Regions from separate parts of the Sporomusa intestinalis genome, predicted to be linked through region 2. Evidence: riboswitches for the same ligand, from Rfam matches in the RefSeq annotation. Region 2 holds a riboswitch; the other holds the start of a gene.
The links. Region 2 has a riboswitch for cobalamin ahead of ACZ481_RS18445 (TonB-dependent receptor domain-containing protein). Riboswitches for the same ligand answer to the same signal wherever they lie in the genome.
Positions count from the first base shown of each region.

Region 1: linked by a shared signal. The riboswitch ahead of ACZ481_RS21405 (type II secretion system protein GspD) and the one ahead of ACZ481_RS18445 (TonB-dependent receptor domain-containing protein) in region 2 are both predicted to bind cobalamin.

Region 1 covers NZ_AP042390.1:4,593,393-4,597,818, forward strand. Annotated here, with positions in the region: gene ACZ481_RS21395 (hypothetical protein) at 1-695, opposite strand, end outside; gene ACZ481_RS21400 (hypothetical protein) at 711-1,112, opposite strand; gene ACZ481_RS21405 (type II secretion system protein GspD) at 1,135-2,175, opposite strand; cobalamin riboswitch at 2,460-2,641, opposite strand; gene ACZ481_RS21410 (methyl-accepting chemotaxis protein) at 2,898-3,746, opposite strand; gene gluQRS (tRNA glutamyl-Q(34) synthetase GluQRS) at 3,851-4,426, opposite strand, start outside.
Region 2 covers NZ_AP042390.1:3,916,024-3,920,449, forward strand. Annotated here, with positions in the region: gene ACZ481_RS18445 (TonB-dependent receptor domain-containing protein) at 1-1,955, opposite strand, end outside; cobalamin riboswitch at 2,096-2,279, opposite strand; gene ACZ481_RS18450 (Arc family DNA-binding protein) at 2,746-2,928, shown strand; gene ACZ481_RS18455 (hypothetical protein) at 3,527-4,408, shown strand.

The DNA of each region.
Region 1 (4,426 bases), 680 kb from region 2:
GCGCCCCAGCGGGCAAAGACCCGGCCCTGGCCAATATCCTGACGGCGCTCCCACAACTGGGTCAGCGGCACCAGCCGGTAACCGCCATGGGCCCCGTCCGGCAGTACTTTGCTTATCGGCCCGGCCGGCTTGTCACTGGCCGGGATCTCATAGATACCGGCCGCCGGTCCCCCCCGTCGGCTCCGGCCGGCAGCAGTAATCTCATGGCTGCCGGGCCGGATATTCAGTACCGGGTGCCGGCCTTCCAGGCGCACCTTCGCGCCCGGCCACGGCCGCCATTTCTTATTGCTGTAGGTCAGCAGCATATCAAGCCGCCCGGTCTGATCAGGCGTTTTGGCCACCGCCAGCAGCACCCCTGTCAGATCATGCTCATGCTCGGCCCGGCCCGTATGGCGCGGATAATACTGGTAATAGCCGATAAAGTAATGGCTGTCGCTTTCCACCACCGAATAATACATAACTCGCTCCAGGGGATAAAACAGCAGATTATACCAGTTATTATTGAGCCGCCAGTCGCGGTCATAATTAACCAGTGTAAATATATTCTGCTGCGCAGTGAGGCCATTACCGGTATCGGCCTGGCAGATAACCGGCGACCACCGGCTGGCAATGTCCGCTGCCGGCACTGCCGAAACCGGCAAGGGAAACCATACGCAATAATATAAAAACAGGATAACTGCTAGACTTTTTTTCATCGTATTGTCACAACGTTACTTCTTGTTATATACCGTAACTTCATCAATTTGATAGACCTCCATATTCCAGGTGCCGCCGCGGGGAGGCGACTGGACAAAAACGCCCTGCCCCACAAACGAGACAAGATTGCCTGTTGCCAAAGCAGTTTCCAGCAGACTTTGCAGCCTTTGCTCGGCCGACCGGATCACAATGCTTTTGCCGGGGGTATCACGGAGATCAATCACCGCATAGAAGCTATTGGCAGGGGCGTAACAGTTTATCAGGGCGACATGACCATACAAATGAACGGCCGGCGGCATTAAGACAACGCCGATAACAGGCTGCGGCCCAGGGGCGGCAAAACCGGTTTGAACAAACGGTATAGAGAAAAATAATACCAACAGGAACAACCGGCTCGCCCGTACTAGGTACCTCATGATCTTGATCCTCCCACTATATTTAATCAATTATCTTTGGCGTCAGCATAATGACCAGTTCCGTCTCCGTCACCTGTTTGGAGGAGGAGTGAAACAGCCCTCCCACCAGCGGCAGCTGCCCTAATATTGGCACTTTGAAGGTATCGCTGGTCTCCTGGCGCTGAATCAGGCCGCCCAGCACAATGGTTACACCACTCTTAACCCTCAGGGTCGCATCGGCCTGGCGGGTGCGGATATTGGGATTGCCATTCTTCGTGGTATCGGTTTTATTGCTCACTTCCGGCTGAATGCGGGTAGTAATAAAGCCGTCTTTGTTGACAGTGGGCGTTACCTCCAGCTTAATGCCGACATCCACATAGATTACGGAGATAATGGGGATGCTGCTTGTCGTCGGCTGCTGGCTTTCAACCGCCAGCTTGTCCCCAATCAGGATCTTGGCCGTTACCCCGTCTAAGGTCGCAATCCGCGGACTGGCCAACAGCCGGCCTTTTTTATTCTCAAGCAGGTGATTGACAACCCCCTGGAGATTTACCCCGTATTTCCCGGTGCCGATCCTAAATTGCAGGTCCTCATAGACAATAGGGGCGGCAGGCAGCTTAAATGATGCCCCCCAGTCGACACCAAGATTGGACAAATCATCACGGTTAATCTCAATGACCTGCACCTCGAACATCACCTGCTGGGGCGGTGTATCGATCTGGGACAGCAGATAGTTAACCTGATCATACACATCCGGGCTGCTCATGATCACCATCGTGTTGCGTACCGGATCGGTTTTAATCTGTTCCTCAGGCACAAGGGCGCTGATGAGGGGTCTGGCCTGGTCCACCTTCAGATAGTTCAACTGCACCACCAGGGGCCGGCCGTAGGCATCAGGCGGGCTGGCAGGCTCAGCCGCATACTCGCTGTCGCTGCCTGCTGCCGGCGGCAAATCCGCCGGGTTATCCGGGGCAGTCTCCAGGCCGGCCGGCAAAGCCAGCGCCGGCCAGGACAACAGCAACAGCAGCAAGGCCAGTACCAGGGAAAAGGCACAACACCGGCGGTAACGGGCCACGATATTCACCGACTTTCCTTGATGTATACTTTATTGGCAGGCCACCCCGCTGCTCAGGTGCAGCATCCGGCATTCGCCGGCCGGGCAGGCCTTGTCGTCGATTGTAAACAGGATGAAACAGCTTGTACGACCTGCAGAAGCACGGGCCCATTCGCAAACAGGCAAATAAAAAGAAGCCGCCTGTGATGTGTGAACTACCCATCAGTCAGGGGCTTCCTGTTTCATACAGGCATAACGCCGGCACAAAAATGCAGAAGAATGCAGCAAATCCCCTCCCCATCTGTCGCAGGTCAACGGTGATTGTTGTACAGGCAGTTCTCCTGGCTTTAGGATCATTGCGCCTCCAAACCTTCCCAAGACGGTTGTCTCAGTGGCATACCTTGGATTTGCTCCCCATTACAGTGGCGGGACCGCGCCGGCCTTGAACCGGCTTCTCTATTATGTCCTGACGGACACCTGTACCAAATTGTATTTATTTATTTTTTATCAATTATTTTGTTATTATTTTATTTCTTTTCTAGATTTTACCACAAATAGTTATTTTTGTCGAAAGTTTTTATCTTTCAAAATTCGACATTTTCCTTGCTCCATTTATTAAATATTAAATTATTTTGCTTACTTCCCGTAACTTCCACAGCAACCATTCTTAATTAAAAACAGCCAGAGCTTATAAAGCCCATGGCTGTCCTTTTTTATAAACAAGAATTACCGCTAAGAAACCCGTATTCGGTTCACTCCGTTATCTGATAGATCTTCCTTGACGCTTCCGCCAGATTGCCGGCCAGTTCGGCCAGGGACTGGCTCGACTTGGCCATTTCATGAACAGCCTCGGTCTGTCCGTTTACATGCTGGTCAATATTGTCGATCTTGCGGGTAAGTTCGGCAATCGCCTGCTGAATGGCGCCTAAGGATGCTGATATCTGGGTAACAGACTCGGCACTGGACACTGCCAGTTTCCGGACCTCAGCCGCCACTACGGCAAAGCCCCGGCCCATTTCGCCTACCCGGGCGGCCTCAATGGCTGCATTCAGCCCCAGCAGGTTTGTCTGGCTGGCCACGTTTTTGATAAAGGTGACAATTTCATTAGTCTGGTTGGCCGTCGCCAGCAGTGTTTTCCCTAATTGGTCAAGCTCACTGCTGGTAGTGGCTAACCCGGAGGAACGGCTGGCCAGTTCCTGCAGCCCTGCTGTCAGTTCCTCGGAAGCGGCCGCCAGTTCGCTGGTGGCGCTGTTGATGCTTTCTATAACGGTGATACTCTGCGTGGTAGTGACGCAACCGACAATGTTGTCCCCTTCCCGGAACGGCAGGGCGCAGGCAATATAGGCAATACCAAAGGGCGATTTATCCTTGGGAACCACCCTGACAACCTGTTGGCCCGCATCAAGGGCCTGTTTACTGGCACCTGACACTACAGGCTCACCGACCCTGATTTTAAGGTCCAGATCGCCGGCCGGCAGATACAGCACATATTTACCGTCACGGATCACGGTAAAACCAATATCAGCCGCAACGATATCATTCATGTAGGGAGCCAAATCGCAAAACATATCCAGAATCTGGTATCCGGTAAGCTGCCTCATAGTTAACATCCTCCCAGACCGGCGCCGGCGCCAGCCTATTCAATATGGAGATTAGATATTCGCCTTTTCGCTAAAAAAACCTTTTTTTCGACAAAATCAACAGATTATTTTCTGATATCCCGGCTCTCCACTACCACCGGCTCGGTCCGCAGTTTACTCACACTAAAACCGTTGATCAGCTCTGCCGCCCTCACAGGCTCAGGCCTGTCCAGCAGGCCGGCTTTATAAGCCAGATAGCCGATAATCGCTTCCGCCCTTACCCCCTGGGCCCGTAAAGCGGCAATGGCCAGATCCTGCTGACGCTTGGACAGCCGGTGACCGTCGGGGGCAAGCAGGAGCGGCACATGGGTAAATGCCGGCGCCGGCCGGCCCAGCAGCCGGTACAGCAACAGCTGCCGGGGCGTGGAATGCAGCAGATCATAGCCCCGTAAGACATGGGTAATGCCCATGGCGGCATCATCCACAACCACAGCCAGCTGGTAAGCGTGAACACCGTCCGCACGGCGGATGACAAAATCGCCAGCCTCCCGGCTGATGTCCTGGCTGACGGTCCCGGCCAGCAAATCGGTAAAGGTGGTTGTTCCCGGCGGCACAGCCAAACGCAGGGACGGCTGCCGGTCCCCCCTGCCGGCAGCCGCCGGCTGGCGCCCGCGGCAGGTACCGGGATAAATCCGTTCCTT
Region 2 (4,426 bases):
GCTTTGCCACCTTTGGCCGGTAGGCCCCACCTCCAGGCCAGGCCGCCGTTGAGCTGCCAGTCCTGCCGGACATCACCGCCGGTGGACTTACTCACCTCCAGAAAGGCCGTGCTGTTCCGGGCAGTGTTCAGCCTGGCACCCAGGCTGAACTCCAGCCAGGTGTCCTGGCCGGCCACTCGCAGGGCCTCGCGATCACCGGAGTACCGGGCTTCCAGCTTGCTGCTGCCGAAGTCATGGCGGGCGATGAGCCGGACATAGGCCTGGCCGCGCTGCCGGTCATCGCTAAAGGCCTTGCCCACAGCTACACCGAGATGGCCGACTACCGGCCGGTCGGCGGTCTGACTGACAGTCAGCTGGTTAGGCAAAGTATAGGTGACCTGGTCGATCCGGCCGATGGCTAAGCCAACCTGGGGTTCCACATACCAGTCGTTGGCCAGGTCCCGGCGGTAGCCGTAGCGGGCGCTGAGACCGCTGGCCCAGCTGTCATAGCGGGCGGTGTTGGCACTGTCGCTGTCATAGAAATGGTAGTCGTTTTCGATTTTGGTCATCCGGGCCGCCAGGTCGAGGTAGCGGCCGTTGTGGCCGGTCCAGGAGGCATAGGCGCCAAGGCTAGTGCCTGTCAGGTCTCCCCGGCCGGTGACGTAGGTGGTAGCGGCATTGCTTCGTCCCAGCAGCAGGCCATAGTAGAGGGTGCCACGATAGAAGTCGCCCTCCCGGGCTTTATCAAACCCGGCTAGCAGCCCGTCATAGCTTTGGCTGCTGCTGCGCCCGTAGGCGCCCTGGTTGTTGAGCTTGCCCCGGTAGGTATGGGCCCAGACGTTTTCGGTTACCGGATTGTCCCCCGCGGAGGCCGGGGATAGCGTGTCCTGACGGTAGTGACGGGTATGCAGTTCATCCATACGGTGGAAGAGATTGCCCTCTTCCCTGCGCCAGACATTGCGGAAAGCCAGCTGGGCATCCCTGGCCATTTTGCCGGATTCGGAGATGACACCGGTGTTGTAGGCTTTGAGGGCCACGAGCACGGCCTTGCCAGCCTGCAGGTTGTTCCAGTCGATGACCGGCACCAGTTCGTAGAGCCGCAGCGGCCCATCCATCAGGGAGGCCTGCCCCACTACGTTGACCTTGCTGTAATCGGCAGCGCTGAAATCAGCGGCGATGTAATTCTTATAATTATCTGAATCAACATAATCCAAATCCAAGGTCTTGCGTTCATAAATCCCGCCGGCGCCACTGACCAGTTCCTTCCAGGCCGGGTCATAGGCCGACTGAATATATACCGTGCCGCCGGCACTATCCAGTTGTCTGACAGTGATGCTCGCCCCGGTAAGACCACCACTGCCACCCCTTTGTTTTACATTGGTATTGATGCGAAAGACAGTATCGCCAGTCAGTGTCAATTTATCCATGGTAAAATGATAGCCACTGATTCTGTTTTGCGTGTTGTCATACCCGTCAGGATACTGAACCGAAGGGGGATAAACTAGGGCCTGCCGGCCGGCCAGATCCAGCATACTGCCGGCGTTGAGGGTCAGGTCGCTTACGGTTGTATACACGGCCGCAGAAGCAGTTGCCGGTGTCCGCATATCCAGGGGCCGCCAGCGTTCACCGGTATTGACAACGATAGCGGTAAGATATTTTTTCAGCGTGGTCGCCAGGTTCCCGTTGCCACCGTCCGTAGTGGTGGATGTCCAGGTGGCGTAACCGTCCACCTCGCCCAGGAAGGTCCAGGTATTCTTTGTATCGTCTGGCGGTGAAAAGGCAGCTACTGTGGGAATCAGTGGTGATGTTAAGCTCAGAATTACCAGCCAACTCAGACTGAGGGCCAGGTGTTTGGCCCCGCGCCCGCCGCTGCTGCTGCGAACTGATTTTATCCGGCCGGTGTTTTTCGCCAGCTCCGATACTACCTGCCAGCAGGCACGGGCCCGGTTCCAAATGATTTTATATGTATGGTTCAAAGATGATCAGTCCTTTGTTTTTTCCTTATACTTTTGTTTACATGCACTAAAAAAACACTCCCGCAAAGAGAGTGTCATGCCAATTCGCCGGATTTTTCCGGTAATTTTTCATAATCTCCTCCCTGTCCGCGCAGGTACACATGGCGATTGCCGGACAGGCAGTTCTCCTGACTCCGGTTCATCACTTATCCCGCACCTTCCCCAAGCCTGAGGCTAAAGTGGTATATATGCGGAACTGCTCCCCGTTACAGTGGCGGGACCGTGCCGGCCTTTAACCGGCTTCCCTATTAAGCCCTTACGGGCACCTATCCCCTGGATATATACAATTGTCTCTTTTGCTTCACCCTATGCAGTATGGTCCAGAATTATTACTTTTTTTCTTTCCTCTTTTCAGGTAACGACAACAGTTTTTCTACAGATTCTTTTATTAGCTTTACCGCTGTAACAATGGTCCTGCATTTTCTTAGCACCTACATTGAAGTCAGCCACCAACTGCGGTTGATGTAACGCAGTATCAATTCCAGTGTCCTTCAGACACATTCCTAGATAGGCTTTCCCTTTTTTTACAGGATAAAGAGTTTACACCCGTTGTCTAAACTGCTCTTTTATACGCCTCCTTTCTGTAGAGCGGGACTCAAGTCGACCAAGCCACTTCATTCCCAATGTAGGCACCCTCATGTTCCATAATACATCTCAATCATATCATGCCGTCATTTTGCCGCCAATATGCCTTTTGCATCTCTTTTAATATACAGTTATTGTAATTAGACTCTATCGGAGGGGAATTACAATGTCATCAAATACGTCTAAGTTTACACTTCGTATCGACCAACAGATACTTGAAAAATTCCGCTATATTGCTGACAATAACTTCAGAACAGTCAATAAGGAACTAGAAATGATTATAAAAGCTCATATAACTGCATACGAAACAAAGAACGGGCAAATTAAGATTGATTTAAATACAAAATAAATTCTTGCGACTTTTTTTAACCCACATTCCGCAAGTTAAATTAATCCAAATTAAATTAAAGAAAAAAGCAACTCCAAACGACCAATGTCAAAAATTATGTTTGATTGCTTACTCGAATCCGAAAGTATCCTGTCAATTTTGAACTCCGCCCAAAATTGATTTTCATGAGTATTTATGAATCAGAGAGAGACCAAATATTGCTAGGCTTATTTCCCTTACTGATATTTTAATGTGTCGCTAGATTATCAGTCGGCAGGTCGGATAAAGCCCGAAGATAATAATAAATTTACGGTTTGCGATTATTTTAAAGTATCTTTTGATTACTTGGTAGAATGTTTGAATGATCCAAGAAGATGATAACAATTTCCAAGTAAAAAAGTGCCTAAAACATCACTGCTCGTAAATGAGGAGGGGGGGGTTTTAGGCATTTTTAAAATACTTTAAAATACTATATAACACATACGTTTTAAGCTTGCTTCCTCTACAATCGAGACATTCAATTAATGGCTTTATTGCATTATGACAACTTATAAAATGCAGGGAATGTGCAACTTTTTGCCGAATAATCCTGATAGGTCAATTAATGGGGGGGCTAATAATGGTTGATACAAAAAGAAAATCTTTAGCTGATTATAAAATTGATGGTCATAATTGGATTACGTTAGCTTCAGGCGAATATTATCCTGATATATTAAAAGATGCTTGTGAATTGTACAAGCCTGTATTAGTTATGTTTGGTCAACTTTTAAAATCATCTGAATCTTCGGTTCGATTATTTTTGCAAATTGCAGATGTTCCAGATGGTTGGATGAGGATTCAGCTTTCGCGGGTTTTTAGAAAGTATGTTAGCCCTGAAACGCCCGTTGAAATGCTGAAGAAGAAAACAAAAGCAAATGAAATATGTGAACAATTTGGCTCTGGCTTTAGGCCAATTCATGAGGTTCAAGCTGCATATATGGCACGTCCGATACCAGATGAAGCTATTTGTGCTATACTTTGGGAGTATAAAGACCGTGGTAAAAAGGGTTATGACTTGACAGAACGCTTCTTTTCAATTTTTCGGTTGCACTTTCCTGACTTGGATGTAACAGGACCAGAGCGAGCAGGTAAAGATATCTTACTAGGTAATGTATTTAATAATTATCCAAATCCAAGTCGCCCTGTAGACTTTGTTATTCGTAACAAAGACACAAAAGAGATATTGGCTATCGGGTTAGCCCGGTATGATGGTGATAGAGGTGGAGCACAGGAAGATGATCGCACAGGTGGCTACACTAGCTGTGCTGATGAGATTCTTAATTATGCTAAGACGAATAACTTAAAAACGAAAGTAATCTTTTTAAACGATGGACCGGGATTACTACTAGGCTCAATGTGGGATGACTATGTAAAACTTGAGAATAGATGGAGTGGTAAAATTCTGGTTGCTACTCTTCGTATGATTCCAGAGAGAGTTGAAATTGATTGGTTAAACTCATAATCGTATTACGGGGGAGAT